3 regions of the Pantoea sp. sgz302252 genome follow, and region 3 is predicted to be linked to each of the others. Evidence: predicted binding sites of a transcription regulator. Region 3 holds the regulator's gene; each other region holds the start of a gene.
What was found. Region 3 encodes CRP, which controls carbon source genes, mostly activating them, when cyclic AMP is high. Its sites were predicted from a motif close to ATGTGANNNNNNTCACAT; they were not measured.

Region 1 (10,686 bases), on a different contig from region 3:
CAATTCAAGCAGCTGATCGGGAGTGACCGCCGGATAACCCTGCGCATCTTCAGGCACTTCTTGTTGGGCTGGGATCGGGACTAACGGGCCCAGGAAGCGGGGTTCGCGTTTGAAGAGATAGAGATCGGCCAGCGCACCAAAGCGGGCGCCAAATTCACGCACACGAACATTCCACATATTTTTAGGCGAGGGCACTGCGTAGCACTGCGCCTGAATGCCCATGTGCAGGGCGATAAACAGCGCGCGTTCGCAGTGGAAGCGTTGGGTGATGATGATGAAATCGTTGGTGTCGAAGACTTTACGCGTGCGCACGATGGAATCGAGCGTACGGAAGCCTGCGTAATCCAGCACGATATCTGCCGGATCGACGCCAGCAGCAATCAAATCCTTACGCATGGTCATCGGCTCGTTGTAGCTTTGCAGGGCGTTATCGCCGCTCAGTAGCAGGTAGTTCACCTTTCCGCTGTTATAGGCATTGAGTGCGCCCTGAATGCGATAACGGTAATACTGATTGATAACGCCGGTGCGGTAATACTTCGCGGTACCGAGAACGACGCCGACCTGACGGTAGGGCAAGTCCTGCAGTTCGTCGTAGGTATACGGGGCGGTTTTCCAGCTGATCCAGCGGTCAAGCCCAAGTGCAGTCAACAGCAGCAGGCCGAAGAGGACTAACAGGCTGTATAAAACGCGCTTTAACATGGACTTGACTCAGTGGTGGAAGAATATTCACTCAGGCTACTTTACCCGCCGGGCAAGAGCAAGAAACAGCCGTTTAATTGGGGGGATTTTCATCAACGCGGGCCAAACGACCCGCATTGAGATTAGGCCAGCAGCGCGCGGTCGATGTTCTGACAGCCCAGTGCTTTCAGCGTTGCTGCCGTGGCATCCCACTGGATAAGCGGTGCATCTGCGCGTTCGGCAAGCATGGCTCGCTGGATATCTGAATAGTCATAACCGTTCAGGCTAAGCAGGTTCAGGGCGCCCTGAAGGGGTGGCAGCGTTGGGTTGAAGGCCGCGTTTTCGGCATAGCTGCCGCTGAAAATAGTGCCGTCTTTCAGTTCAAGCGCCACGCCGGACGGGGAGTTGCTGTAAGGCGCATGGCAGTTATTCGCCGCTTTGATTGCGGCCTGAGTTAACTCATCACCTTCCAGCGGATAACCGTGGTCCTGCGCATCCATCAGCAGCGTTTTGATGTCCAGATCTTTCGGGCCAAAGGCGTCCGGCAGATAGTCTTTCAGTGAATGTGGCTCGCGGCCCGGCAGGTTGATTTGCAGCTCAAGGCCGCTGTTCAGTTCATTCATAAACTGACGGCAGTGGCCGCACGGCGTGTAGTTCACGGTGATGGCTTTCAGCGCTTTTTCACCGCGCAGCCAGGCATGGCTGATGGCGCTTTGTTCGGCGTGTACGGTTTGCTGCATGGTGGCACCGATAAATTCCATATTGCCGCCAAAATACCAGTTACCGCTGACGCCACGGGCGATAGCGCCCACGTTGAAATGCGATAAATCAGCACGGGCACAGGCGGCCGCCAGCGGCAGCAGCGCGAAAGCCAGCGCGTCTTCATCCAGTCCCGTGGCTGATTTCAGCGTGGAGACCTGCCCGGCGCTCAACAGGGCAGGGAAGTGCGTATCAGCCAGCATCGGGGCCAGGGCTGACTGCAATTCTGCGCTAAGCTGCGGGAAAGCAGAGTGAAAACGTGGGTGCATGGCGTTGCCTCATTACAGGTTTAAGGGATCGTAGTGTACGGACCTGTTACCGGATAATGTGTGATTTATGTCTCACTATTTATGCAACTTATGAAATTTAAATAAAATTTGTGTGATGTCGCGTTATCCCACCACGGCCAGGATCAGCGGAAACAGGAACGGGGCCAGCAGCGAAGTGATTATCCCGCAGATAACCAACGCCAGGGAGCTGAACGCGCCTTCCTGATAATCCAGTTCCGCACAACGTGCAGTGCCGAGTGCGTGAGAGGCTGTTCCCATCGCCAGGCCGCGCGCTGCTTTGGTATGAATGCGCATCAGATTCAATAATGTGTGGCCAAATACCGCACCAAGGATCCCGACGAAAATCACGCACACCGCGCTGATAGCCGGAATGCCCCCGATGCTGCCGCCTACCGCCATCGCAATGGGGGTTGTCACGGATTTCGGTAGAACGGATGCGGCGATTTCAGGGGTTGCGCCCATCAGAAGCGCAACTGTTGTGCCCGTCACCATCGCCACCATGCTACCGACAAAACAGATAGTAATAATGGATTTCCAGCGAGCGCGAATCTGATGCAGCTGTTCGTACAGTGGAAAAGCCAGCGCCACGACAGCCGGTTGCAGCAGATCATTGAGGATTTTACTGCCCTGGAAATAGTGATCGTAGGGAATGCCAGTCAGCAGCAGGAAAGGAATAATTACCACCATGGCGACCAGCAAAGGGTTCAGCAGCGGCATTTTGAAACGAGCAGCGAGTTTACGTGCAGCGAAGAACACCACCAATGTGAGCGGGAGAGACCACCAGATGTCGTGCATCATTTGTCGGCTCCTTTCTGACCTGGCACTTTGCGTTCACCGTGCACGATATGCGAGCTCCAGCTCACCACCAGAAACACCACCAGCGTGCTGACAGCACAAGACACCACCACCGGGCCAAACTGGGCACGCAGCACGTCGTAATACTGCATCACGCCCACGCCAATCGGCACAAACAGCAGCGCCATATAGCGGATAAGCACGTAGCAACCGGGGTTCACCCATTTCGCGGGAAGGATTTGCAAAGCCAGCAGCACAAACAGGATAAGCATCCCGATAATGCTACCGGGAAGGGGGATAGGTAACAGCGAAGCGAGAAAGATGCCAGCGTACAGACAGGCGTAAATCAGCACAAACGCACGCAGGTATTGCCAGATGATGTTCAATGATTTGCTCATGGTCGTCGCCCTTGATGGAACGCATTCATCATACAATTAAAGCCGGTTATGTGCTACCGATCACATCATGAATTCTGAGCATACTCACTATTCCTTTTCGCCACACGTCACAAATCACCTGAATAAAAGAGAAATCAACAGCTTTCAGTGTAGTACAGAAGGGGCTTCAAACCTTACGACAACAACGCTACCATAGCGCCAAATTACTGACAAAGAAGGAAAAAGCGTGGTTTTTCCTTCTTTGTGATGACTCGTCGAAAATCAATGAATTGATTTTCCTTATTTTTATTTGCCGCTCCCTTCTTCAGCAATGGCACTAGGCATTGTGATGTGTCTCACGCTACCATAGCGCCTCTTTTTCCTCCGGATACTGATATGCGTGTTCTGTTGGCGCCGATGGAAGGCGTGCTCGACTCACTGGTTCGCGGCCTGCTGACTGAAGTTAATGACTACGATTTGTGCATCACCGAGTTCCTGCGTGTGGTGGACCAACTGCTGCCGGTAAAATCCTTCCATCGCTTGTGCCCGGAACTGCTCAATCAAAGCCGTACGGCTTCCGGCACGCTGGTTCGCGTTCAGTTATTGGGTCAATATCCTGAATGGCTGGCGGAAAACGCAGCGCGTGCAGTAGAACTGGGTTCGTGGGGCGTTGATCTTAACTGCGGTTGCCCGTCGAAAGTGGTCAATGGCAGCGGCGGCGGGGCAACGCTGCTTAAAGATCCTGATTTGATCTACCGCGGGGCTAAAGCCATGCGCGAAGCCGTTCCCGCTCATATGCCCGTCACGGTGAAAGTGCGTCTCGGCTGGGACAGCAGCGACCGGCAGTTTGAGATTGCCGATGCGGTGCAACAGGCCGGCGCCACGGAACTGGTGGTTCACGGCCGTACCAAAGACGATGGTTACAAAGCTGAACGTATTAACTGGCAGGCGATCGGTGAGATCCGCCGTCGGCTGACGATTCCGGTGATTGCTAATGGTGAAATCTGGGACTGGCAAAGCGCACAGGACTGCATGGCCGCTACCGGTTGCGATTCGGTGATGATTGGTCGCGGCGCGCTGAATATCCCCAACCTCAGCCGGGTGGTGAAATACAACGAGCCGCGTATGCCGTGGAACGGTGTGATGCAGTTGCTGCGAAAATACAGCCGCCTGGAAAAGCAGGGCGATACTGGCCTGTATCATGTCGCGCGCATCAAGCAGTGGCTGGGCTATCTGCGTAAAGAGTATGCCGAGGCCACCGAACTGTTCACCACCATCCGCACCCTGCAGGATTCCGCGTCCATTGCCGCAGCCATAGAACGCGAAAATATTTTGGGCCATAGGTCCTCCTGAACGTTTGCCTTCACTGGCCGGGGAAGTGTACGGACTTTCACTCGTAATGATGTGAATTATGAATACATTCGACTAATTAATGGATTATGCCAATACTCAGGAGAAGCATGTCGGGATATGTCAGGCTATTGCTTTTTGTTCAGTGCCACGCTTTCCTAAACGCTCACCTGCATTTTTAGACTAAGATGCGCGTCCTTTCCGAAGACAGAAAATTCTATGAAACGTACTGCTCTCTATGCCGCAATGATCGGCCTGCCGCTGGCTGTAGCCTTGTCCGGTTGTGCGCCGTCTCATGAAACAGGCGCACCTTTACAACAGCAATTACCGGCAACGCATGTTGATCACTCACTGCCTGCGGCCCTGCAAAATGGCTGGCCGCAAAGCAGCTGGTGGCAGGATTATCACGATCCGCAGTTGAATACTCTGATCAGCAGCGCGTTGAGCAATGCCCCTGATATGCAGGTGGCAAAACAACGTATCAAACTGGCGGAAGCGCAGGCACAGATGGCACAGTCTCAGCTTGGCCCGGAAGTGGACTTTGGCGCAAATGTTGAACGCCAGAAAATGTCCGCCGAAGGCCTGATGGGACCGTTTGCCACCGACGAAGGGGGCAACACCGGCCCGTGGTACACCAACGGAACTTTCGGGTTAACCGCGAACTGGGATCTTGACCTGTGGGGTAAAAACCGCGCACTGGTGCAGTCTCGCATCGGTGAAGTCAAAGCCCGTGCCGCCGAGCTGGCGCAAACCCAGCAGGTGCTGGCAAGCAGCGTCGCGCGTCTGTACTGGCAATGGCAGACGGAAGCGGCAATAAAACAGGTGCTTGAACAGGTTAAAAACGAGCAGAACAACATCATTTCCGTCGACAAAGCGTTGTATCAGCGCGGGATTACTTCTTCCGTTGAAGGGGCAGAAAACGACATCAACGTCAGCAAAACCGATCAACAGCTGACGGAAGTTGCGGGCAATATGAAAGAAATTGAAGCCCGTCTGATGGCGCTCACCAACAGCCAGAGCAGCAAATTGTCGCTGCATCCGGTTACGCTGCCTGCGGTGAAAACCCAGATGCCAGCCACGTTGGGCTACGAACTGCTGGCTCGTCGCCCAGACCTGCAAGAAGCGCATTGGTACATTCAGGCTTCGATGAGCGAAGTGGATGCCGCGAAAGCCGCGTTCTATCCGGATATCAACCTGATGGCTTTCCTGCAGCAGGACGCGCTGCACTTGAGTGATTTGTTCCGCCATTCCGCAAATCAGATGGGCGTGACAGCAGGCTTAACGTTGCCGATTTTCGACAGCGGGCGACTGAACGCCAATCTTGATATTGCCGATGCGCAACGTGACCTCTCGGTGGCGAATTACAACAAAGCGGTGGTAGACGCCGTGAATCAGGTGGCGAAAACGGCAAGTCAGGTTGAAACGTTGATGGAGAAAAACCAGCAACAGCAGCAGGTCATCAAAGACGCGGATCGGGTCGTGCAGCAGGCGCAGGCACGTCTTGCGGTGGGGATCTTGTCCGGCTCTCAACTCAGTCTCGCGAAACTGCCGTCTCTGCAAGAGCAGATGGGGGCGCTGCGTCTGCAAGGCCAATGGGTGGATGCCAGCATTCAGTTGACCTCCGCGCTCGGTGGCGGTTACCACTACACCGGCAAATAATGATCAATCTCAGGCGCAAATCACTGCGCCTTTTTGTCTTTACGCCAGAACCACACGCGCACCGCGATAACAGCCGCGACCACGATAATGAGCCACGCCCAGTGCCTGATGTGCTGGTCGAGATTGTGAAGCCATGGCCCAATCACTTCCCCGCCCAGATAGCCAAGCGTGGTGAACAGTAGCGCCCACACTATCGCGCCGAAGATATTCAGCGGTAAGAACACTTTGGGTGGCAAGCGGCTGGCGCCAATCAATACTGGGCCAATCACCCGGAAGCCGTACATAAAACGGGTGCCAATCACAAACAGGTAAGGGTGATTCTGGATGAGGCTCTGCGCCTTTTGAATTTTCTTCTGATGGCGGGAAAAGCGCTTCAACAAGCGGCCGCCGAAATGACGGCCCAGCAGGTAAAGCACCTGGTCGCCAATCATGCCCCCGAGGGCGACCGAAACGACCACAAGCCAGAATTTTAGCAACCCCTGATGGGCTGCCACACCGCCAAGCAGCGTGACGGTTTCTCCCTCAGCCATCGACCCAACCACCAGCGCGGCATAGCCGTAATGGCTAATCAGACTATTGATATCCATACAGGTTTACAGGCTCCCTGAAACTTCAGTTCTTTTAAGCATACACCTCTGAATCACAATCACCAGGCAACGGGCTGGATCCTTATTGGCACTTTTTTGAACTGCTCAAACTATAATCGCCAGCCTGCATTATACTTACGGTGTGCTGTACGAAGCCGTGAAAGGGGGCTTTATGAACCATGTCTGGGGACTGTTCTCCCATCCTGATCGTGAAATGCATGTTATTCAGAGCGAAAACGAAACTGTTTCGCACCACTACACTCATCATGTTCTGGCGGTGGCGGCCGTGCCAGTGGTCTGTGCCTTTATCGGTACCACGCAAATTGGCTGGAATTTCGGCGATGGCACGATAGTCAAACTCTCGCTGTTTACCGGTTTCGCGCTGGCGGTGCTGTTTTACGCGCTGATGCTGGCCGGGGTGGCGGTGATGGGCCGAGTCATCTGGTGGATGGCGCGTAACTATCCTCAACGCCCGTCGCTGAAACGCTGCATGGTGTTTGCCGGGTATGTCGCGACCCCGATTTTTCTCAGCGGGATTGTGGCGCTCTATCCGCTGGTCTGGCTTTGTGCGCTGGTGGGCACTATCGCGCTGTGCTACACTGGCTATCTGCTCTACATCGGAATTCCGACCTTCCTGGGCATCAATCGTGAAGAAGGCCTGAGCTTTGCCAGTTCGACACTTGCCATCGGGGTGCTGGTACTGGAAGTGCTGCTGGCGCTGACGGTGATCCTCTGGGGCTATGGCTACCGCCTGTTCTGATCTCAATCATAGTTGGCGCTGATTATATTAGCGCCAGCTATGCATCATTTATTCACGATTAACTTCTGGTATGAGAAAGCTCTGGCACGGTATGATGCGGCCTTGCGTTTGTCTTGCGGACAACGGCCTGACTTCCCTAACGTGCATAATTACCAGACTTCTCATCATGCTAAAATTTCGAGTTTCCTTGCTCAGCCTGGCGCTGATGCTGGCTGTGCCTTTTGCGCCTCAAGCGCTTGCTAAACCTGCCGCCACGGCGAGTGCATCCCAACCAGACATTGCTTCTGGCAGCGCGATGATCGTCGACCTCAACACCAACAAAGTGATTTACGCCAGCGAACCGGATCTGGTGCGTCCGATTGCGTCGATAACCAAACTGATGACCGCCATGGTGGTGCTGGATGCGCATCTGCCGCTGGATGAAATGCTGAGCGTGGATATCAGCCAGACGCCTGAAATGAAAGGGATTTATTCACGCGTACGCCTGAACAGCCATATCAGCCGTAAAAATATGCTGCTGCTGGCGTTGATGTCTTCAGAAAACCGTGCTGCGGCAAGTCTGGCGCACCACTATCCCGGCGGCTATGACGCATTCATTCGCGCAATGAATGCAAAAGCCAAATCGCTGGGCATGACGCACACCAAATACACAGAGCCGACCGGGCTGTCTATCCATAACGTTTCGACTGCACGTGACCTCACCAAACTGCTGATTGCCACCAAACAGTACCCGCTGATTGGTCAGTTGAGCACCACCAAAGAAGATATGGCGACCTTCAGCAACCCGAACTACACGCTGCCATTCCGTAACACCAACCATCTGGTGTATCGCGAAAACTGGAATATTCAGCTGACCAAAACCGGTTTCACCAACGCCGCTGGCCACTGCCTTGTGATGCGTACCGTGATGAACAATCGCCCGGTGGCGATGGTGGTGATGGATGCCTTCGGCAAGTACACACACTTTGCCGACGCCAGCCGTCTGCGCACCTGGATTGAAACCGGGAAAGTGATGCCGGTTCCGCCAGCGGCATTGAGCTATAAGAAGCAGAAGGAAGCGCAGATGGCGAATGCCATTCTGAATGAGCAGCCCGCCACGCAGGCGGATTAAGATTCGCTGACGCACCGGGTCTACAGGTTTCGTAGGCCCGGTAAGGCGTAGCCGCCACCGGGCAATTCCCCTCCCAGCAAAAATTTATTCAGGCAGCGTCCAGTCGCCGTCATTGAGCGGCCGCTGAACAATCAACGTATCTCGCCAGTCACCCATTTTATACCCCACGCTTCTCAGTTGACCTGCCACTTCAAAACCGTGATTTTTATGCAATCGTAATGAGCCGGCATTGTTATTGCCGTCGCCGATCACGGCAACCATCTGTCGCCATTGGCCTTGCTCGCACAGCTCAACCAGCCTGGTCAGCAGGGCACTGCCGACACCGCGGCCTGTCATGCTGGCATCGACGTAAATCGATTCTTCGAGGGTGTAGCGATAGGCAGGGCGAGGGCGATACTGACTGGCGTAGCAGTAGCCGACAATAATGCCGCGATACAACGCCACCAGCCACGGCAAACCTTGCTGGCTGACGAGAGCCATGCGCTCACGCATTTCGTCAACGGAAGGGGGCACTTCTTCGAAGGAGGCGCGGCCGTTTAACACATGCCAGGCGTAAAGTGAGGCGATCGCATCGGCATCGTCAGGCTTTGCTTCACGGATTTCCACTTCAGCGGCATATAAAACATCTACTGCTGACATGATGTTAACTCCTCAGTCTGGCTGGTCAGAGAAACGTTTCTCTGACCGTTCAGGCCTACTGTAATACGGAGTTAAGCCGCATTAAACTCCTCCCCCTTAATTCAGGGGGGGTGTTGCTTCAGTTACGTTATCGGCTTGTTCCGACGGGCGAGCTTCTCCCCAGTATTTCTGCTTACTGGTCTTACCAATGCCGGGGTTCATGCTGTTGGTCGGGTCATTTTCACGATAAAACTGTTTTAAACTGTCGGCGGCTTCATAAAGATGGCCGACGTTATGTTCCGCAGGATATTGTGCGCCGCGCTCACGGAGCAGGGTGAGCATTTGCTCTTTCAGCGCGTGAGCATCCACGCCTTTCTTCACAATGTAATCCTGATGGAACACGTGACACATAAAGTGACCGTAATAGAGCTTGTAGACAATCTGGTTGTCGATTTCCGGCGGCAACTGTTCAAACCATTCGGTGTCATTACGACGCAGGGCGATATCTAACGCCAGGATGTCTTCCACTTCATCGGCATGCACGGCCTGATAGCGAATGGCTGCGCCTGCTGCTGCGAAGCGGTGAAGGAACGCTTTGCTGCCTTCTTCTGGCGTACAGGCGAAAAATGCGCCTTCAGCGGATTGGAAATACTCCGCTAACCAGGTCTGCGCTTCATCGATACCGTCGCCTGCCATCTTCAGCATTAAATGATGCTCGTACTGGTTACGGTAGCTTTTCATTCGCTCTGGCAAATGCGCCGGGAAGGCATGCCCTAACTTCTGCATAAAGCGATCGGTGAAGTGCGGTTTGAACAGTGGCACTTTCTCCAGCATCGCGTCGGTGCGGCCTTTCAGGGTGAAGAAGAACGGCATTTTGTCGGTGCCGAGCTTGTCGATCATCAGGAAGGTGTCTTTGCCATACTGTTCGGCGATGTCATAGATGTCGCGGTGCATGTACTCGCCCGCCACTGGCAGATTGGCGAAATTCGCGAGCATATGACGACGGATTTCCGTCAGCACTTCTGGCTGATTGGTGCCGATGTAAAACACCTTCTGGCGTTTTTCCGCTTCAAAGGTGTCCAGTCGTGCAGCGAAAACAGCCAGTTTTCCGGCACAGCCAGAGGATTCAAACAGGCGCTCCGGATCGGCGTTGTAACGCGCCGGAGTATCGGCATCGACGTCGCGCACGCGGGTCACGTAATCATGATCATGCGCATGACGGCCATCATGCCTTACGTCGCTGTCCTTAATGCGGTCGTCGTCAAGCTTGCTAAGGATTTGCTCTGGCGTTTCGCCCAAATCAATACCCAGATGGTTCACCAGCAGCAATTTCCCCTCTTCGTTGATACGTGCGAAGAGCGACATTTCGGTGTACGCCGGGCCGCGCTGAACCAGCGATCCGCCGGAGTTATTGCAGATCCCGCCGATCACCGAAGCGCCGATACAGGAAGAGCCAATCACGGAGTGAGGCTCACGGCCCAGCGGTTTGAGCGCTTTTTCAAGCGAATACAGCGTGGTGCCCGGGTAAGCCAGAACCTGCTGGCCTTTATCCAGCAGATGCAGCTTGTCGAGGCGCAGGGTGCTGATAATGACAATCTGCCTGTCGTAATCGTTGCCGTTCGGGGTTGACCCTTCGGTCAGGCCAGTGTTGGCAGCCTGCATCAGAATAATTTTGTCGGCGTCGACGCAGGCGCTCAGGACG
Region 2 (10,686 bases), on a different contig from region 3:
TACACCCAGGCGAGTGGTCTGGTGATGTTGATTGCCATCCTGGCGCTGGTCTTCGTGCATTACAACGCCACCGGTGTGTGGACCTTCAGCTATGAAGAGCTGCTGAAAACGCCGATGGCCCACAACGTGGAATATCTGCTGATGCTGGGCTTCTTCATCGCCTTCGCGGTGAAAATGCCAGTGGTTCCGTTGCACGGCTGGCTGCCAGACGCGCACTCTCAGGCACCAACTGCAGGTTCTGTTGACCTCGCGGGCATCCTGCTGAAAACCGCGGCCTACGGTCTGCTGCGTTTCGCACTGCCGCTGTTCCCGAATGCGTCCGCTGAATTCGCGCCTATCGCGATGTGGTTGGGTGTTATCGGTATCTTCTACGGCGCATGGATGGCCTTCACGCAGTACGACATCAAACGTCTGATCGCCTACACCTCTGTTTCGCACATGGGCTTCGTGCTGATTGCGATTTACACCGGCAGCCAGCTGGCGTACCAGGGCGCAATTATCATGATGATTGCTCACGGTCTGTCGGCGGCGGGGATGTTCATCATCTGCGGTCAGCTGTACGAACGTCTGCACACCCGTGACATGCGTCTGATGGGCGGTCTGTGGAGCAAAATTAAGTGGCTGCCAGCGCTGTCGATGTTCTTCGCTGTGGCGACTCTGGGTATGCCAGGCACCGGTAACTTCGTCGGTGAATTCATGATCCTGTTCGGCAGCTTCCACGTTGTGCCGGTCATCACCGTGATTTCGACCTTCGGTCTGGTCTTTGCCTCTGTTTACTCGCTGGCGATGTTGCACCGCGCTTACTTCGGTAAAGCGAAGAGTGAAATTGCAGCGAAAGAGCTGCCGGGGATGTCGCTGCGCGAGCTGTTTATCATCCTGCTGCTGGTAGTGCTGCTGGTTCTGCTCGGGTTCTACCCGCAGCCGATCCTCGACACTTCTCATGCTGCGATGGGCAATATTCAGCAGTGGTTTGTTCATTCTGTTTCTACTACAAGGCCGTAAATCGCCATGACAATAACTCCACAACAACTGATCGCACTGCTACCGCTGCTGATCGTCGGCTTGACGGTGGTGGTTGTGATGCTCTCCATTGCGTGGCGACGCAATCATTTCCTGAATGCCACGCTGGCGGTGCTCGGTCTTAACGCCGCGCTGCTGTCGCTCTGGTTTGTTGGCCAGGCGGGTGCAATGGATGTGACGCCGCTGATGCGCGTCGATGGCTATGCCATGCTCTACACCGGGCTGGTACTGCTCGCGAGCCTCGCCACCTGTACGTTTGCCTACCCATGGCTTGAGGGCTACTACGACAACAAAGAAGAGTTCTACCTGCTGGTGCTGATTGCTGCCCTCGGGGGAATTCTGCTGGCTAACGCCAATCACATGGCCTCGCTGTTCCTCGGTATCGAATTGATTTCGCTGCCGCTGTTCGGCCTGATTGGCTATGCGTATCGTCAGAAGCGCTCACTGGAAGCGAGCATCAAGTACACCATTCTGTCTGCTGCAGCGTCTTCCTTCCTGCTGTTCGGTATGGCGCTGGTGTACGCGAACTCCGGCAGCCTGTCGTTCCTGGCGCTGGGGAAAGCGCTGGCAGACAACATGCTGCATGAGCCGCTGCTGCTGGCAGGCCTGGGTCTGATGATCGTTGGCCTTGGCTTCAAGCTCTCTCTGGTGCCGTTCCACCTGTGGACGCCAGATGTGTATCAGGGCGCGCCTGCACCGGTCTCCACCTTCCTGGCGACCGCGAGCAAAATCGCCATCTTTGGCGTGGTAATGCGTCTGTTCCTGTACGCGCCAGTGGGCGACAGCGAAGCCGTTCGCGTGGTGCTGGGCGTCATCGCCTTCGTCTCCATCATCTTCGGTAACCTGATGGCACTGAGTCAGACCAACATCAAGCGTCTGCTCGGTTACTCCTCCATCTCGCACCTGGGTTATCTGCTGGTGGCGCTGATTGCGCTACACAGCGGCAAGATGTCCATGGAAACCGTTGGCGTGTATCTGGCCGGTTACCTGTTCAGCAGCCTCGGCGCGTTCGGCGTAGTCAGCCTGATGTCCAGCCCATACCGTGGCCCGGATGCAGACTCTCTGTACTCTTACCGTGGTCTGTTCTGGCACCGTCCGATTCTGTCAGCGGTCATGACCGTGATGATGCTGTCTCTGGCGGGTATCCCAATGACGCTGGGCTTTATCGGTAAGTTCTACGTGCTGGCCGTCGGTGTTCAGGCCAACCTGTGGTGGCTGACCGCAGCAGTGGTTATCGGTTCTGCGATTGGTCTCTACTACTACCTGCGCGTAGCGGTGAGTCTGTATCTGGAAGCGCCGCAGCAGCTGAACCGCGATGCGCCGTCGAACTGGCAGTACAGCGCTGGCGGTATCGTGGTCCTGATTTCCGCCCTGCTGGTGCTGATCCTCGGTATTTACCCGCAGCCGCTGATCAACATTGTTCAGATGGCCATGCCGATGATGTAATTTGTCACTCTGAAGTAAAAACACTCTGGCCCCCGAACAAATCGGGGGCTTTTGTTTTTAATTTTCCGGAACGTGCTGATAACCTTTTAGCATCAGAATAAAGTTTTCCGACGTTTCGGCTGAATTGAACGTAAAGGTATCGCCTTTCCGGTCACCGCCAATAAACCAGGCCACTTCAGTTTGACCCTGAGCTAAAGCATCGCGTACCACTTGATCAACGTTGACATAGCGATAAGTTTTCGCGTCATCGAGGTAAAGAATGGCGTCCGAGCTGTAATTGCAGGCGGGACGGTTATTCCAGTTCACCGTATCAACATTCCAGTCCGTCGAGGTGGGGTAAAAAAAGATCTGGTCTGAGCCATTATGTTCGTTTTTTCCCCCGAAGGTCCGAAGCTGGTAGGTGTACAAAGCGTCCTCTTCCGGGGAGAGATTTTTCGGCAGAGGAGGAATGCTGAACTTCACCAGAGTCATGATTTGAGGATGGGTGTTTCGCCCCTGTCCGCTCCAGTCATCCTGCACCAGTAACTGCTGGCTGGCGCTGAAGTTATCGTCCGGATGAGTGCTGTCGACGTAAGTATCCTGCGCATTTGTCCAGTCATAAGCGACATTGGTACCGCAATCCATGTCCAGGTTCATACACTGGCTGACCATAAATTCCGCCGCTCTTGGGGCCCAGCCGTTCATGAAATCAGCGTGAGCGGTATAGAGGCTACCCCACTGTTCAATGCGTTGATTGCCCTCCATGATGGGGTCCATAGAGAGGCTGACCTGTGCCGTATCGAGAGAGGTGATTTGTGGCAGAACCCAGGCGGCATTGAGGTTTACGGTGGGTATTTTGACCGGATAGTTGGCCGGGCAGGTACCGTCTACATCGTAAACGGCATTGGGCATGCCTTTCATGGGCGCCAGCGTTGTGCCATCCCAGCAGTCCGGAAACTGGATGGCAATATTAAACTGTACGGCATCGCCAGTGGATCTTAAACCACAAACCTCACCCACTTCATGGGTATAGCCTTTGCCATTAGCACAGAGAAAATTGACGTAAGGATTCGGTGATGAGCCGTGATGGTTACCTGCTAATAGTTGCAGGCCTGGGGGAAAAGCCGTCAATGGATTATTGACCGTGCTCGTCGCCTGGTAATAGGTCTTCTGATAAGCCGGGTGTACCACCTCCCCTGAAGGCAGGCGCAGGGCAGGCGTCCAGTAACCTGTTGCATCTGCCTGATTATCACAGGTTGTCTCAGATTTCGTGCGCAACGAGACATAGTCGGACCATGCGTCCGTGTGCTCATTACCATAGAAGTCATGGATCATGGCCTGATTGGGTTTGCCAAACATCATGATGGGATCGTCCCCCAATGTGTGGCTATAGCTACAATCGACCTGCGCCTGCGGTCCTGCCTGGGCAGTCAGCGGGCCAAACAGAAGCGTAAGTAGGGCTAAACATCCGAATAAGGGGACATTTTTCATTTTCTTTACTCTCAGCAATTAAGGGAATACCAACATAATTCGCTGTCGAATAAGGAAAAAATCAAAAACTATCAGCAGGTCAGTTTTTCATTTTTTTTAATGTTTTATGATTTCGCAAGCCATCGGGGTGACATGGGTCGTGCTAACAAAGAGAGTGTGTGAGCCAGACAGTCGAGGCTGGCTCCTGATCATTCCAGTTGAAGGCGAACCTTACATGCCCACATTCGTGCCATTTCGCTGGATAACAGAGTTATAGTTAAAGCGCTGATAGTGATACCGACTGGTACAAAACTCAAATGGCTGTCCGTCATTCAGATAGGTGACCGAACGGGTCACGCTAACCGGCTCATGGGGTTGTAACTGTAACCACTCCTGTGCTTCTGCATCGCTTGGAAGTGACGCAAATTGGGTATGACTGCTGGTCGGAATTTTCCTTAGCGTCGTTTCAACGTACTGGTAAATCGAACTTAGTGCGTCCTGGCGGGTAAATTCCGGCAGAATGTGGAGCGGCAACCATGTGTCCTCAATGGAGAGGGGCAGGTCGTCCACGTAGCGCACACGACGAAAGTGCCAGCAGAAACGCTCCCCCTGGATAGCCAAAATTTCCGCGATCTCTGTGGAAGGGTTGGCTATTTCAAACAGCAGTATATGGCTCCTGACGTTATGTCCCTGCGCAAGGTTAATCGTGCTTACCCCAAGAATCGGTGATACCGGATTTCCTTCGGAGTGGGTATAACGCGGAGTGGCTGTTTTGACCACCGTACCTAATCCGCGCTGGCGAGTGATAAAACCTTCGTTGACCAGGATCTCCAGAGCGTTGTTCAGCGTAATTTTGCTACAGCTAAACTCCTCACAAAGCTGATGCCCAAAGGGGATTTTCTCTCCTGTCAAATATATATTATTGATTATCCTTTCTCTTATTATATTTGATATTTCAATATATCGCCGCAATGTACACCCCCGTTTTGCTATTAAGCTAAGTATATTCTACACCTTAAAATTTTATCCAGATCTCATTTACTTTAAAAGTGGACTACTTTTAAAGTAAATGTATTGACTTGATTTTTTATTCAACGCATCCTCAACACGTGGTCACTGATAATACAATCACAATCATGAATTTATTTGTTTTTTTAATTCAATTCATGAATGTTTTAACACCATGTCTGGGGATTTATCATGAAAGACCTTATTTTGAAAAAAATGCTTTCGCTAGCGCAATGGATGGCATCGCAGATACATCTCCGTACCATGCGTGATTCATTTATTATGTTGATACCATTTCTTGTTTTATCAGGGATAATGATACTTGTGAATAATATTGTCATTAATCCTGGCGGTATTTTATCTGGCTTGTTTACTGACGCGACGCTCTCCTCATGGCAAACGGTTGGGAACAAAGTCGTTAACGGCACAATGAATATTTTGGGTTTGCTTATCGGGGCCGTATTTAGTTACACACTTGCCCGTAATCGACAATTCACGAATCCACTTATGGCGGCGCTGGTGGTCATGAGCTGTTTATTCGTACTCATGCCGGTGATGAACGAGTTTAAGCCACCAGGCGCTAGTGAGACGATAATGATTACGGGAGCCGCACCCTATTCATTGTTAGGGACCAGTGGTACGTTTGTGGCTTTAGTTTGCGGTGGGCTGGCGACCGAATTATTTATTCGAATCAGTAAAAACCGGCGTCTGCAAATCCGCATTGAGGGGAATGTCCCACCCGCTGTTATTCAGTCATTTAATACGCTCTTTGCGGTCATGATCACTATCCTGGCTTTTGCGCTGGCATCTTACTTGATTGTCAGATTTCTCAATATGGAACTTCACGAATTAATCAATAATATTATTCAGGCGCCGTTGCTGGGGTTAACCACTAGCTTGCCGGCTTATATCCTGATTGATATGGTCAACAATTTTGTTTTTTCATTGGGGATCAATCCTGGTGGTATTACGGGAGCCGTACTTGAAGCGCCAATGTTGGTCGCTATGCAGCAAAACATGGATGCCTGGGCCGCTGGCAGGGAAATTCCCAATATTATCGTGCGCCCATTTAGCGATCTCTATGGGCGAATGGGCGGTACCGGGATGACCTTATGTCTCATCATTGCCACATTTATCCGGTGCAAAAGAAAGGAGCTTCGTTCGTTTTCACGAACGGTGATACCTACAACGGCCTTTAATATTAATGAGCCTGTTATTTTTGGTTTTCCTATTATATTTAACCCTGTTCTGATGATTCCCTTCACCTTTGTGCCATCAGTATTATATGTTATTGCTTATTACGCGACGGCCTGGGGATGGGTGTCAAAAATCGTGGTCTTTGTGCCATGGTCAGTGCCACCGTTAATTTCTGGTTATCTGGCGAGTGGCGGTGACTATCGAAATGTTATTTTGCAGTTCATCTTGTTAGTCCTGGGCGTTATTTTCTATCTACCGTTCTTGATGTTGTATGAAAAAGTATTAAGTGCACAGGATGCAAAAACGATGAACCCTTAACTATAAATGCTAAAGGAGTGGTGATGAAAAATATTCTTTTGATCTGCAATGAAGGCATGTCGACAGGGTATCTGTGCAATAAAATGAATGAAGTTGCGCAGGCGCAAGGGATCCTGGTCAGAGCCAGAGCGGTACCTGAATCAGCGCTGGAGGGTCACTACAAAGAGGTGGATGTGATCATGGTTGGACCGCAAATAAAATATTTACTGGGGTCTATCCGCCAGCGTGTTGGGAATAGTGTGCCGGTAGATGCCATAAACCCGGTTGATTTTGGTAGAACAAATGCAAAGGCGGTTCTCGAGCATGCGCTTTCATTAATTAAAGAATAAACGCTCGTTATCCGGGAGGGATAGAAGAATGAGCCGCGAAACAGTATTACAACGTATTACTAATGCCTCGCAGAAAATGGCGTCAGAGATCCATTTACGCAGTCTGCGTGACAGTTTCATCATAACGGTGCCATTCCTTGTACTCGCAGGCCTGTTCATTATGGTGAACGCTGTTTTCCTGGACAGCAAAGGGATCCTTAGTTCAATCGTTGATGCCAAAACGCTGGTCGGTTTGCGCGGCGTTGGTGATCGGATCCTTAACGGTACCATGAGTATACTGGCGCTTATGCTGGTGATTCTGGTGTCGTGGAGTATTGCCAGTAAACGCAAATTTGATTCGCCAATCATTCCGGCGATGGCCTCATTGACCTGCTTTTTAGTGCTGATGCCTGTTAGTCAAACACTGATGCCGTTATCCGGTCAAACGCCAGTAGAAGTCAGCGGTGTTGTTTCGTTTAGTCTGACAAATGCTGGCGGGGTTTTTGTAGCGATTCTTACGGCGGTTATCGCCACTGACCTCTTTTTATGGGTGGCGAACGTTCGTTGGTTGCAAATCCGCATGGGGGATGAAGTACCACCGATGGTGGTTCAGTCGTTCCAGTCCATGTTTTCCATCATGCTGGTGGTTCTGGCATTTGCGCTGTTTGCGGCCGGTGTGAAGGCGATTTTCGACAAAGAAGTACATGAAATTATCCAGACGGTCATTCAGGCTCCGTTAGTTCATCTGACCACCAACCTGCCGGGGTTTCTGGTACTCACTACGTTAACTAACTTTCTCTTTTCTTTGGGGATCCATCCGTCAGGCATTATTAACCCGATTCTCGAACCGCCGTTGCTGGTGGCAATGCAGGAAAATATGGCCGCGTTTGCCCGTGGTGATGTACCGCCGCATATTATCGTGCTGCCATTTCGTGATTTGTACGGGCATATGGGAGGGACGGGGAGCACGCTGGCATTGTTGATTGCGGTATTCCTGCGCAGCAAAATCTCCAGTCATCAAAAGCTCGGGAGAACGGTGCTGGGGCCGGGGCTGTTTAATATCAACGAACCGGTCATTTTCGGCTTTCCGGTGCTGTATAACCCGTTGATTATGATCCCTTTTATTATTTACCCGCAGATTAACTTTGTGATCGCTTATTTCGCCACTCAGTTTGGGATGGTTTCGAAAATTGTCGCCTATGTTCCGTGGTCCGTTCCGCCGCTGTTATCCGGCTGGTTAGGCTCTGGCGGTGATTTTCGCAACGTGCTGTTGCAAGTGCTGTTAATCGCATTAGGCGTGATGATCTATTTACCGTTCTTAATGGCTTATGAACGCACGATGCTGAAAAGCAAAGTCGAGGTGCTGGTGAATCATCTGGCGGCCGCGACGACGACCGCTGCTCCGGAAACGGCTCCTGAATTAAGCGGGCTGGATATTCTGCATAATAAAACCATTATCCTCACGTGCAACGAAGGAATGTCCACCTCGATTATGGCGAACAAAATGCGCCAGTACGCGCAGTCGCAGGGCTGCTCGCTTTCGGTATATGCCGTCAATATTGGGCGCATTGAAGAGGAATCTCACAAGGCTGACCTGATTTTATTAGGGCCGCAGGTGGTTTATATGAAAGACAGCATTGTGGCGAATATTCATTCCGCCTGTCCGGTACTCCCCATTAATACGCAATATTTCAGCAAACTTGACGGGAAATCCGCCCTCGAAGATGCAGCGGCTCAACTGGCGTGCGCGCAATAGGTTTAACAGGAGGTTATACGATGATTCACAGTGCATTTATTGGTTTTGGCAAAAGTGCCACGCGCTACCATTTGCCTTATGTTCTGATACGCAAAGAGAAGTTTAACGTTAAGCGTATTTATGACCATCGGCGAAACCCGCAGCGCGAGCAGGAAGCGGCCTATCGTGGTATTCAGTTTACTTCTCAAGTTGAGGATATTCTCAATGATGCGGATATTTCGCTGGTGACAATCTGTACTCATCCCGACAGCCATTTTGACTACGCCAGGCGTTGCCTGGAACATGGAAAAAACGTGTTGGTAGAGAAACCGTTTACCACTACCTATGAAGAAGCAAAAGCCCTGTTTGCGTTGGCTCGTGAAAAAGGGCTGCTGATTACCCCTTTCCAGAACCGTCGCTTTGATAGCTGCTTTCTGACCATGAAGCGGGCAATTGAAAGCGGAAAACTGGGTAAGATTGTCGAGGTGGAAAGCCACTTCGACTACTTCCGCCCGGAGGCGGAGCGTCAGCCAGGCGACCATTTTGACGGTGCGTTCTATGGCCTTGGGGTGCATACGCTCGATCAGATGCTGGCGCTGTTTGGCCGCCCGCAGCAGGTGTTCTATCACCTGCGACATCTGCGGCAGCCGGATAATCCCGACGATACGTTTGAAGCGCAGCTTATTTATGACGACATGACGGCCATTATCAAAACCAGCCACCTGGTGAAAACGCCGTACCCTAAATTCCTCGTTCATGGCACGCGCGGTTCGTTCGTGCGCTATCAAATTGACCAGCAGGAAACCAGCCTGAAAAACGACGTGATGCCAAATGACGCCCACTTTGCGCAAGACGAAGAACGGGCGCGGCTGGAGTACGTTGACGAGCAGGGCGTGAACCATATTGAACATCTGCCTTCGGTGAAGGGCGACTATGGCCGGGTTTACGATGCCATCTTTGCGACCCTGACGACCGGTGCGGCGAACTACGTTAGCGAAGAGCAGGCGTTAGCCAATCTGGAAATACTCGACGGGGCTTTTCGCCAGCCATCACCCGCGTTGGTGACGTTAAATTAAGGACAAGATATGCAACGGATACTGAATTGCCGAGCCAGTGATTTTTCACAATCGGTGACGGCGGGAGCGTTAAAGCAGGCGATCGGCGCTTCGGAAGGGCGGGTGATTATGGCAGAAGTTGCCGCAGGTACTGCGCCGCTGTACGGCGAAGTGACCAACGGTGAACTGCTGTGTGCCTTTGGTGCGGATTTGCTGCTGGTAAAAGGGATGGATTGCCATAGCCAGAAGATCCAGGGGTGCGACAGTCTGCACCATTTCAAACAGCTTACGGGGCGTCTGGTGGGGGTCAGTCTGGAAGTGCTGGCGGAAGACACGCCGGATAACCCGCGAGCCTGGGACCCGATGAATCTGAGGCTGGTGGCGAATGCGGATTTTTACTGCCTGACGGCCTACGATAAGCCTGGCGTTACCGCGGCGCGCGTCCGCGATGCGCTGGGGCAACTGCGCGGGCTAACCGATAAACTTGTTCTGGTGGCGAAGTTCTACAGCGCAGGGCTTGCCTGTGCCGAAGAGTATGCGGGCTATATTGCTGCGGGGGCCGACGGGGTTATTGTGCCCGCGCCGTCCAGTTGCCGGGGAGCATCGGAAGCGCGTGTGGAGTCGATTCTCTGTGCCATTCAGGCGGCGGGAGGTCTGGCGATTACGACGATCAGCAGTAGCCAGGAAGGGGCGGACGAAGCGACGGTGCGCCAGATAGCGCTCGCCAGCAAACGCTGTGGGGCTGATGTCTACAATTTCGGTGATGCGGGCGTTGCTGGCATGGCGGACCCACAGGCGGTGTATACGTTATCGATGGCGGTACGCGGCAAGCGCCATACCTGGGTCAGGATGGCGGCTTCCCGGACACGATAATTGAGAGTCAGGCTTAACGGGGGGGCTTGCGTTTATCCTCCCTGGCGCAGAGAGAATCACCCTGTTCTCTCTGCGATTTGCTCGCAATAAACATCACACCGAATGCAAACGGCTGATCAAAGGCCCATCCTCGTGACGCTCGGCGCGCTCCAGCACTTCCTTAATCACCGACGGCAGGTCGATAACCGGGATAATCTGGTCGCGAATGTTCACCATACCCATCACCGGCGCTTTAATGCCAGCAGGTTTGGTGAAGGAGGGCATCGGCACAATTTCA
Region 3 (10,686 bases):
GCAGGTCAGAATGAAGTTCACCAGTTTTGGCGAGGCAACTTTGGTCTGCAGGGAACCCAGGGTGATGATTGAGGTATAAATCGCGCTGGAGAAGAAGCCCAGGCACAGAATGAACCATGGCATATGTTCCGGCGAGCCGTTGATGAACAAATACATCAGCACGGCGGCGGCACCTGCCAGCACGGTCAGAATGCGTTGCAGGTCGAAGAAGCGCAGGATAAAGCTAAACGCCCACATGCCCAGCATGTAAGACATCCAGAACTTGCTCACCAGCTCACCTGCATCGCTCAGGCTCATGCCCAGGCCTTTCGCGTACTCTGGCACCCAGGCAATAAAGCCCAGCTGACCGAGGATGTAGCACAGGGCCGCCACGGCGAGGAACAGCACGCCGATTCCCCATTTTTCTTTTGCCACGGGCTGTGCGTTGGCTTCAGCTTTCTTGCCCAGTACCGGGAAATCGCAGCCAAAAGTCAGGATGAAAATCGCGACATATACCAGGCCAATGCAGGCGTAAACCCAGTACCACTCAATAGTGCGAGCCAGCAGATACGCGGCCACCATCGGGAAAATCATCCCAGCCATACTGAAGAAGGAATCGGTAAACAGCAGACGAGCACCACGCTGACGGCCTTCGTACATATGGGTAATGAGGAAGGTACCGATCGACATCGTTATCCCACTCACCAGCCCGAGAACGAACATCGAGGCGGAGAACAGCGCCAGGCTGTGGCTCACCATCAGGCCAGCGATCGCCGCCAGCATCAGGACGAAGCCAAAACGCAGCTGCGTTTTCAGCGGAACAATTTCCATCAACCAGGCGTTCAGGAAAATAGAGATCAAAATACCGGCATTGAGGAACGTGAAGGTGTTGCTCATGCTGGACACCGGCAGGTGGAAATAGTCGGCGATATTGCCCATCACCATCCCGGTGACAATCACCAGCGCCCCGGTCAGGGCGTAGGAGAAGAAGCTGATCCATGTGAGCTTGATACGATTGCTGTTAGTCATGACTGGCCTGTGAATAGAACTGTAAAACGCATTGACAATGCGTGGGGTGGGCAGATTTTATGCGTTAGCGTGACTGAGGCAAATGTTTATTCTGAAAATGATGAAATTAATCTTAAGTTGATGGGATTTGCGTCACATTTTTGTGAGGAGCCAAATAAAATCGACTACGTTACATCTGTTTCTGATAAGTAAACTTAAGTAAAAGGCTGGTTTGTCAGCCGAACGCCTTTTAGAATCAAGCGATTCGCATTCTATACCGTTTCCGTTTAAGGAATTCACATGCTCAAATCTACCCTGGCTGCCGTGACGGCTGTTTTTGCACTCTCTACGATTTCCCCTGCAGTTCTGGCGGCAAAAGCAGATCCGCACGTTTTACTGACAACGTCTGCCGGTAATATTGAGCTGGAACTGAATAGCCAAAAAGCGCCTGTTTCTGTCGAAAACTTTGTGAACTATGTGAACAGTGGGTTCTATAACAACACCACCTTCCACCGCGTGATCCCGGGCTTTATGATTCAGGGCGGCGGCTTCACCGAGCAGATGCAGCAGAAGCAGCCAAATCCACCGATCAAAAACGAAGCTGACAACGGTCTGCGTAATACTCGCGGTACCATTTCGATGGCGCGTACAGCGGATAAAGACAGCGCAACCAGCCAGTTCTTTATCAACGTGGCAGACAACGCGTTCCTTGACCACGGCCAGCGTGATTTTGGCTATGCGGTCTTTGGTAAAGTTGTGAAAGGCATGGACGTGGCCGATAAGATTTCTCAGGTGGCTTCTCATGACGTGGGGCCATATCAGAATGTGCCAACAAAACCGGTAGTTATCCTGTCTGCGAAAGTCCTGCCGTAATCTCTTCTCTCGCGGGCTAACCTGCCCGCGTCCTTCTGACCTTTCTGCGTAACCCGAAATTGCTGCTTATACTTGTGGCACAAGGGGAACCGTCAGGGAGGTCCAGATGAAAAAGCTCACCGATAAGCAAAAAATTCGCCTGTGGGAAAAGCGGCGTGGTCACTCGTTTGCGGCCAGCGGGCGGCTGGATGTGCCTGAGCCTCACGCACAGGATGCGCTTTTCGCCCAGCGTGTGGACACCCTCGAACTCGGCCCACTGCATCGCGGTTTGCCGTGGCTGTGTGCCATTCATCAGCAGATTTTCCAGGATGCCTGGGATTGGGCAGGGGAATTGCGCGAAGTCGATATCTCCCGTGGTGAGACCCGTTTCTGCCATTTCGAGTACATCGAAAATGAAGGCAACGATCTGATGCAGGAGCTGGAAGACGAACACTACCTCGTTGGGCTGCCGAAAGAGGCATTTATTCAGCGGCTGGCACACTACTACTGTGAGATTAATGTGCTGCACCCGTTCTTTGTCGGCAGCGGCCGTGCACAGCGAGTGTTCTTCGAACAATTGGCTATTCACGCCGGATATGTGCTGGACTGGGGAGTCGTTGACCCGGAAAGCTGGAGCCAGGCAAATCAGAACGGGGCGTTGGGTGATTTGCAGCCGTTGACTGACCTGTTCACTAAAGTGGTAAGCGAAGCGCAGGAAACTGAGTAGAATAGCGCGGTTTGCTGTCACCGGAGCCGCCATGATCCTGCTTATCGATAACTATGATTCGTTTACCTGGAACCTCTACCAGTATTTTTGCGAGCTGGGAGCCGAGGTGGTTGTCAGGCGCAATGATGAGATCAGTCTCGATGAGATAGCGCAACTGGCACCCGCAAAAATCGTCATTTCGCCTGGCCCTTGTACGCCAGATGAATCCGGGATTTCGCTCGACGTGATCCGCCATTACGCTGGCAAACTGCCTATTCTGGGTGTTTGCCTCGGCCATCAGGCGATAGGCCAGGTTTTCGGCGCGACCATTGTTCGGGCTGCCAAAGTGATGCACGGCAAAACCTCCCCGATAACGCATAACGGCACCGGTGTCTTCAGCGGGTTGAATAATCCCCTCACGGTGACTCGTTACCATTCTCTGGTGATTGACCCGCCGACACTTCCTGCCTGTTTTGAGATAACCGCAAGCAGTGAAACCGGCGAGATCATGGGCATTCGCCACCACGAATGGGATCTCGAAGGCGTGCAATTCCACCCTGAAAGCATTCTTAGCGAGCAAGGGCATCAGCTGCTGGATAACTTCCTTAAGCGGTAAATGCGCTTGCCATGATGTGATTTTTTATGCATATTTCGTGATTATATTTTCATAATCATGCTGCGTAAGAGGTTTTGACATGGCGAGTGAACAAACGGCAATTACCCGAGCAACTTTTGACGAAGTGATCCTGCCCATTTACGCCCCGGCGGAGTTTATCCCGGTGAAAGGGAAAGGGAGCCGTATCTGGGATCAACAGGGCAAAGAGTATGTCGATTTTGCCGGTGGGATTGCCGTTACTGCGCTGGGCCACTGTCACCCCAGACTCGTCGAAACCCTGAAAAGCCAGGGCGAAACGTTGTGGCACACCAGCAACGTTTTCACCAACGAACCTGCGCTGCGTCTGGGGCGTAAGCTGGTGGCATCGACATTTGCTGAGCGTGTGGCGTTTATGAACTCCGGCACTGAAGCGAACGAAACCGCTTTTAAACTCGCTCGTCACTATGCCTGCGTGCGCCACAGCCCGTTCAAAACCAAAATCATCGCTTTCCATAACGCCTTCCATGGCCGCTCCCTGTTTACCGTGTCGGTTGGCGGGCAGCCGAAGTACTCTGACGGCTTTGGGCCAAAACCTGCGGATATCATTCATGTTCCGTTCAATGACTTGCATGCAGTGAAAGCGGTAATGGACGATCATACTTGCGCCGTGGTTGTTGAACCTATTCAGGGTGAAGGTGGTGTGACAGCGGCGACGCCTGAATTTCTGCAAGGCTTGCGTGAACTGTGCGACGAGCACAAGGCGTTGCTGGTGTTCGACGAAGTGCAGTGTGGCATGGGGCGTACCGGTTCGCTATTCGCGTATATGCACTACGGCGTGACGCCGGATATTTTGACCAGCGCTAAAGCCCTGGGCGGCGGTTTTCCTGTCAGCGCTATGCTGACCACGGAAGAGATTGCCAGCGCTTTCCACGTGGGATCACACGGGTCAACTTACGGCGGCAACCCATTGGCCTGTGCGGTAGCGGGCACAGCTTTCGACATTATCAACACCCCGGAAGTGCTGGAAGGGGTGAAGGCGAAGCGTGAGCAGTTCGTGAAGCACTTGCAGAAGATTGACGCTGAACTGGATGTATTCAGCGATATTCGCGGTATGGGCTTGCTGATTGGTGCCGAGCTTAAGCCTCAGTTCAAAGGGCGTGCGCGTGATTTCCTGCATGCAGCAGCCCATGAAGGTGTCATGGTGCTGAATGCCGGGACTGATGTGATGCGTTTCGCGCCGTCGCTGGTGGTTGAGAGCGCTGATATCGATGAAGGGATGAAGCGTTTTGCTGCAGCGGTCAGAAAGATTGTTGGCTGACGTTTCGCCCGGCGGCACTGCGTTTGCCGGGCCTACGAGATGTGCCCGTCTGTAGGCCTGTGCAAGCGAAGCGCCGCCAGGCAGAGTTTCTACGTCCGCCGTTTCAACCAAATCCCGTGATGTGGACGTTGACGCCAGGCCACCGAAGAAATGGTGTGCATGGTATTCAAATGGCCAAGTATCCGCTGTAAATGCTGTTCCATGGTGCTTAACGGGCCGTGGGACAGCGTATCCAGTGACTCCATAATATTGGCGTCTCCACTTCCACCTGCTTCGTCATACTCCAGACGCTGCTGACACCGTTGCAGCGCAATCTCACAAGATTCCAGATACCGTTGGGCCAGCGACTCCGTCAGCATGTTGTGCTCGCGGGCAAGCGTGGTCATGGCGTTAATATGCTCGACAATAAACTGGCTGTGAGTCACCCACAGTTTCATGTCGGCAAGATAGCGCGAGTTGAAGCCGGGTTCCTGCATCGCCTGATTAAGCGAGTTGAACAGTGCGTTATGAGCCTGATTCACACGCATGCGCTGATAGGCGAGGGTTGGCGCTTGCGGGTCATTACTCAGAATAAGACGTAAGGCATCCTGATCGGCCTCCAGCGCTTGCTGGGCATTTTTGCGCAGCAGGCCGCTTTGCCACTGCGGCCACAGCCAGACCATGCCGCCGAAGGCAATCAGACAGCCAATCAGGGTATCGGCGAGGCGTGCCACGATAAACTGATCGCCGTTGAGCGTTAGCAACTGAATGGTGTACACCGCCGTCACCGTAAAGCCCACCGTCGCCCAGCCGTAGCTTTTGCGGATCATCAGGTAGCTCACGAGGGTTATCACCAGCATCGCCGCCAGCGCATAGCCCTCCGGGGCATGAAAGTGCAGGGTGATGCCTGCGATGACCAACCCAGCCAACGTGCCTGCCGCCCGGTGAAAAATCCTCACCCGCGTTGCGCCATAGCCGTTTTGGGTGACCAGCAGCACGGTCATCAGGATCCAGTAAGGTTTGGGCAGATGCAGCGCCGTGCCCATCAGGCTGGCAATACTGAGCATCACGCTTATCCGCGCGGCACTGCGCAGGGCGGGCGATTTCAGCGAAAGATAGCTTTTTAGCGCCGCGAATACCGGCAAACGGCGTTCGTTATCGGCCATTAAATCGCGCGGATAGAGCGGGCGTTGCAGGCGCAGCACGCGTGCTATGCGGCTGAAATGCCAGACGCAGAATTGGCCGACCGGGTTATCCGGCTGCTGACGGGCGATTTTCTCCAGCGCGCCAATCTGCTTGTCCATCGAGAAACGCTGGGGAAAACGGTGGTAAAGAATATCATCGGCCATCACGCGCAGGCGCGTGGCGATGGTTTGAGCATTCCAGCGGATCACCGCTTCCGCATGGCTGCGCTCGACCAGCTTTTGGACTTCTGCCGGCTGGTGCAGGCTGACGGAGATGTGCTCCTGCAAATCAAGGCCCATCTGGAAGGAGCGCAGCAGGCGTTTGTAATCATGGTTCTTATTGGCCGCCAGCATGTGCAGCTGCTGGTAGCACTGGGTTATCAGGTCGACGGCTTTTTGCTGACGCGCCAGCAGGGGTGGCAAAGCTTTTTCTGGATCGGTGTGCTGGGTCAACAGGCTGTACTTGGCTTCGCAGTAATCCGCCAGTTGGCGATACAGCAGGCTCAGCGACTCCCGCAGCGGCTGTTCACGCCACATCCAGAACCAGAACCAGTTAAACAGGCCATACCAAAGCGTGCCGAGGGCATAAATCAGCAACGGCTCCCAGACTGGCATGTTGCCCGCAAGGCTCAGGGTAAAAATCGCGGCGATGAGAGACGCGGGAAGCAAACGCGCATGCAGAGAACTTATCTCGGCCGTCACGCCAAGCGTCATGGCGAGAACGGTCAGGATCAGCGGTAAGGGGAGGCTCTGCTCCAGCAGTAACTGAACCGCGAGGCTGCAGCCTGCAAACAGCGAACCGCCGATAATCAGGCGTTTGAAAAAGCGTTTGTGTGGCGTATCGAGACCGGCAATGTTGCAGCAGGCGGGAACTAACGAAAACAGCAATCCGTATTTGAGATACCCCAACACCAGACCGATAGCCACGGGGGTACAGAGCACCAGGGTTTGCCGCAGTGCATAGTTAATTTCCGGGTGATAAATTAGCCTGCGCCACATAGCGGTAGAGACAAAAATGGCGTATTGCGCGAACAATACGCCATTTAACGAGCTTAGCGGGTGCCGTAAACGACGATGGTCTTACCGTGGGCGGAGATCAGGTTCTGATCTTCCAGCATTTTCAGAATACGGCCAACGGTTTCACGGGAACAACCCACGATCTGCCCGATTTCCTGACGGGTAATTTTAATTTGCATACCGTCCGGGTGAGTCATGGCGTCAGGTTGTTTCGCCAGGTTCAGCAGCGTCTGCGCGATACGGCCGGTCACGTCGAGGAATGCAAGGTTGCCCACTTTCTCAGAAGTGACCTGCAGACGACGAGCCATCTGCGAGGAAAGGCGCATCAGAATATCTGGATTAACCTGGATAAGCTGACGGAATTTTTTGTAGGAAATTTCGGCCACTTCACAAGCGGTTTTTGCCCGAACCCAGGCACTACGCTCCTGACCTTCTTCGAAGAGACCAAGCTCACCAATGAAATCGCCCTGGTTGAGGTAAGAGAGGATCATCTCTTTCCCCTCTTCGTCCTTGATCAGTACAGCAACTGAGCCTTTCACGATGTAGTAAAGCGTTTCTGCTTTTTCACCCTGGTGAATCAGCGTGCTCTTCGATGGGTACTTATGAATGTGGCAATGAGACAAGAACCATTCAAGGGTAGGGTCTGTTTGCGGTTTGCCAAGCACCATGCGCGGTTATCCTCTGTTATAAGCTGTCTCCAGTGGCAGACACGATACTGCCGCTGGCTTTGCAATCGTATCCTTCCCTGTGCCTGGGAAGTCGGCTGTCGAATTATGCAGCAGCCTGTAATGTGGTGTCCTCTGCGTGCACACAGCACTTCACTGCATGACTGTAGCATCCCGACTGTTTTAGCATAGCTTTTGCTGCGTGTCTCCTGGTGTCTCGCTTCAGCATGACGCACATCTCCTTCCGTTGCGAGTTTTGTTATGTGCGCGTAATCTGAGAGGAAAATGGCAACTTCGGAGTTAAAAATTATGCAAGCACGTGTGAAATGGGTTGAGGGTTTAACCTTCCTGGGCGAGTCTGCTTCTGGCCACCAAATTTTGATGGACGGTAACTCTGGAGACAAAGCACCGAGCCCGATGGAAATGGTGCTGATGGCGGCTGGGGGTTGCAGCGCTATCGACGTGGTGTCGATTTTGCAGAAAGGGCGTCATGACGTGAAAGACTGCGAAGTGAAGCTCACCTCCGAGCGTCGTGAAGAAGCGCCACGTATGTTTACGCACATTAATCTGCACTTCATCGTGACGGGCAAAGATCTGAAAGAAGCGGCGGTCTCTCGCGCGGTGGATTTGTCAGCAGAAAAGTACTGCTCTGTGGCGCTGATGCTTGAGAAAGCCGCGAAGATCACCCATTCGTTTGAGGTGGTTGAGGCTTAAATGTGTGCGGCCTGATGCCCTCTCCCCAACCCTCTCCCACGGGGCGAGGGAGCAAACACTAAAAACCTTCTCGCAAGAGAAGGTTTTGCAGTTTACCTTCTGCTATCCATTAACCGCTCAACCAGCGGTGTCATGATCAACTCCATCGCCAGCCCCATTTTCCCTCCCGGCACAACCAGCGTGTTCATGTGTGAAATGAACGAACCTTGCAGCATCGCCAGCAGCCAGGGGAAATCGATGTCGCCCAGATTCTGGAAATGGATAACCACAAAGCTTTCATCCAGCGACGGAATGCCTTTAGCGGCAAACGGGTTAGAGGTGTCTACCGTGGGCACGCGCTGGAAGTTGATATGCGTGCGTGAGAACTGCGGCGTGATGAAGTTGATGTAATCCTCCATGGAACGAACCACGGAATCCATCACCGCTTCACGAGAATGCCCACGCTCACTGGTGTCACGCGTAAGCTTCTGAATCCATTCCAGGTTCACAATCGGGACTACGCCAACCAGCAAATCAACATGCTTTGCCACATCATGCTGAGGCGTCACTACGCCCCCGTGTAACCCTTCGTAGAACAGCACGTCGGTGGGTTCCGGCAGCGGTTGCCAGGGCGTGAAAGTGCCTGGCACCTGATTCCACGGCACGGCTTCATCATAGGTATGCAGATATTTGCGCGACTGCCCGCTGCCACTTTGGCCATAGGTGATAAACGTCTGTTCAAGCAAACCGAAGTCGTTGGCATCCGGGCCGAAATAACTGATATGGCGGCCCATGTCGCGTGCTTTACGGATTGCCATGTCCATTTCAGGGCGGGTGTAGCGATGAAAGCTGTCCCCTTCGACTTCGGCGGCGTTTAAATTGAGCTGAGCAAAGATCTTACGAAAGGCGAGGCTGGTGGTGGTGGTCCCCGCGCCGCTGGAGCCGGTCACGGCAATCACCGGGTATTTGGCAGACATAACGACTCCCTGGGTAAGCAGTGGTAATGAGTAGAGTCAGCCGCGAAATTGAGTGCGGGTCATCAGGTTGACGGTCTCGTGCAGTTCGGACCACACCAAAACGACTTCCCCGCTTTGCAATTGCTGTTTGACGTCGGCGACTTTATCTTCGAGCGAACGTTCATGTTCACCATAATCGGTGCCTTCGCGCAACACAAAGCTTTCTATCAGGTTTTCCAGCGTTTCGGGAGCCAGATCCTGCCAGGGAATGATCATGCGATAGCTCCAAGAAAACGGGTTAGCCAGTCTGGAATGCGTTTTTCCAGCCACATTTCGGGATGACGCAGCGTGCCGCCGACAAAGCCAACATGCCCGCCGTATTCGGTGAGCTGATACTGGATATTTTTCGGCAGCTCTTCCTGCGCGGGAATGGAGTGGTGATCCATAAAGGGATCGTCTTTGGCGTGAATAATCAGCGTCGGTTTGGTTATCTGGCTCAGTACAGGCATGGCGCTGCACTGGCGGTAATAGTCGATGGCATCGGCGAACCCGTGAATTTTCGACGTAATCAAATCGTCAAACTCGCGGATACGGCGAACGCTTTTCAAACGCTTAAGATCGACCGGCAGCGTGCCAGGATAAGCCTTCAGCTTGCGTGAGGCATTGGCCTTCAGCAGATTCAGCAGGTAGCGCTGATAAACACGGGAAAAGCCTTTGTCCATGTGGTAGCTGCAAGCTTCGAGCATAAACGGCGCGGAAACGATCACTGCGGCATCAAGCGGCGTCGCGTCGCCTTCTTTGGCCAGCAGGCAGCCGAGCATGTTGCCGCCCAGCGAGTAGCCGACCGCCGCCGTAGGCACTTCGCCAAATTCACGCTTCAGCCAGGAGAGGAACCAGGTGCCATCTTCGGTCTCACCGGAATGGTAAATACGATCGTTACGGTTCGGTTCGCCGCTGCAACCGCGAAAATGCATCACCACACCAAGCCAGCCGTGCTGTTGTGCCGCATGGATCAGGCCATGAGCATAAGGGCTGTAAAGGCTGCCTTCAAGGCCGTGAAACACGACCAGACGCGGTTTGTGACGCGCCTGATTCGGATTTTCACTCCAGGCCAGATCGACAAAATCACCATCCGGAAGTTCCAGGCGCTGCCAGTGCGGCGTGAACAGCACTTTGCGGCGGATCAGGCGCGGCAGCATGGTCTGCAGGTGGCAGTTGCGTACGCCTTTCATCGGCACAAAAGTGTCGTTCTCTTCGGGTGGGACTTCAAATTCTACAGGGGTGATCTGGGCCATACTGTTACGCTGTTGTGATGAAAATCCTGTCTACTATACCGCCACCTCAGTTTCATGCTTATGAAATCGAGGCGCGGTAGGCTTTTGTTGAACTTATTTAGTCTTCCTGGAGCATTTTTTCCAGTTGTTCATGGGCGTCCAGCCAGGCCATTTCGCACTCTTCCAGCCCGGATTTTGCGCTGGCCTGCTGTTGCAGGCACTCCGTCAGTTCTGCTTTACGAGCCTGATCATACAGTTCGCTGTCACTCAGTTTTTCTTCAGCGGCGGCGAGTTTTGCATTGAGTTTTTCCATCTCTTTTTCCAGACGGGCTATCTCTTTGCGCAGCGGCTGGGTCAGCGTGCGTAACTCTGCTTCGCGACGTTTCTGATCTTTTCGCGCCTGGGCGCTGTTGGCGTTGTCTTTTGGGGCTTCGTCAGGCTGGCTTTCCTGCTTCTGAAT

Region 1: a site for CRP is predicted at 1,765-1,782, ahead of cdd (cytidine deaminase). Genes of this name have one in related genera too.
Region 2: a site for CRP is predicted at 4,936-4,953, ahead of ACLW56_RS15010 (PTS sugar transporter subunit IIC). Genes of this name have one in related genera too.

What each region holds. Positions count from the first base shown of each region.
Region 1 covers NZ_JBLFJW010000003.1:79,968-90,653, reverse strand. The annotation lists gene sanA (outer membrane permeability protein SanA) at 1-699, opposite strand, end outside; gene cdd (cytidine deaminase) at 822-1,706, opposite strand; gene ACLW56_RS03570 (CidB/LrgB family autolysis modulator) at 1,830-2,525, opposite strand; gene ACLW56_RS03565 (CidA/LrgA family protein) at 2,522-2,920, opposite strand; gene dusC (tRNA dihydrouridine(16) synthase DusC) at 3,296-4,252, shown strand; gene mdtQ (multidrug resistance outer membrane protein MdtQ) at 4,469-5,908, shown strand; gene ACLW56_RS03550 (DedA family protein) at 5,929-6,495, opposite strand; gene ACLW56_RS03545 (Yip1 family protein) at 6,668-7,255, shown strand; gene pbpG (D-alanyl-D-alanine endopeptidase) at 7,422-8,366, shown strand; gene ACLW56_RS03535 (N-acetyltransferase family protein) at 8,451-9,005, opposite strand; gene dld (D-lactate dehydrogenase) at 9,102-10,686, opposite strand, start outside.
Region 2 covers NZ_JBLFJW010000019.1:413-11,098, reverse strand. The annotation lists gene nuoM (NADH-quinone oxidoreductase subunit M) at 1-1,002, shown strand, start outside; gene nuoN (NADH-quinone oxidoreductase subunit NuoN) at 1,009-2,466, shown strand; gene ACLW56_RS15020 (DUF1996 domain-containing protein) at 2,524-3,936, opposite strand; gene ACLW56_RS15015 (GntR family transcriptional regulator) at 4,147-4,887, opposite strand; gene ACLW56_RS15010 (PTS sugar transporter subunit IIC) at 5,116-6,438, shown strand; gene ACLW56_RS15005 (PTS sugar transporter subunit IIB) at 6,462-6,767, shown strand; gene ACLW56_RS15000 (PTS transporter subunit EIIC) at 6,796-8,502, shown strand; gene ACLW56_RS14995 (oxidoreductase) at 8,523-9,557, shown strand; gene ACLW56_RS14990 (hypothetical protein) at 9,567-10,409, shown strand; partial or broken gene ACLW56_RS14985 (chemotaxis protein CheW) at 10,575-10,686, opposite strand, start outside.
Region 3 covers NZ_JBLFJW010000024.1:69,207-79,892, forward strand. The annotation lists gene tsgA (MFS transporter TsgA) at 1-1,008, opposite strand, end outside; gene ppiA (peptidylprolyl isomerase A) at 1,288-1,860, shown strand; gene ACLW56_RS17535 (putative adenosine monophosphate-protein transferase Fic) at 1,967-2,566, shown strand; gene pabA (aminodeoxychorismate synthase component 2) at 2,598-3,161, shown strand; gene argD (bifunctional acetylornithine/succinyldiaminopimelate transaminase) at 3,241-4,458, shown strand; gene ACLW56_RS17550 (YccS/YhfK family putative transporter) at 4,548-6,620, opposite strand; gene crp (cAMP-activated global transcriptional regulator CRP) at 6,674-7,306, opposite strand; gene ACLW56_RS17560 (OsmC family protein) at 7,613-8,017, shown strand; gene ACLW56_RS17565 (phosphoribulokinase) at 8,110-8,973, opposite strand; gene ACLW56_RS17570 (YheU family protein) at 9,010-9,228, opposite strand; gene ACLW56_RS17575 (hydrolase) at 9,225-10,247, opposite strand; gene ACLW56_RS17580 (ABC transporter ATP-binding protein) at 10,345-10,686, opposite strand, start outside.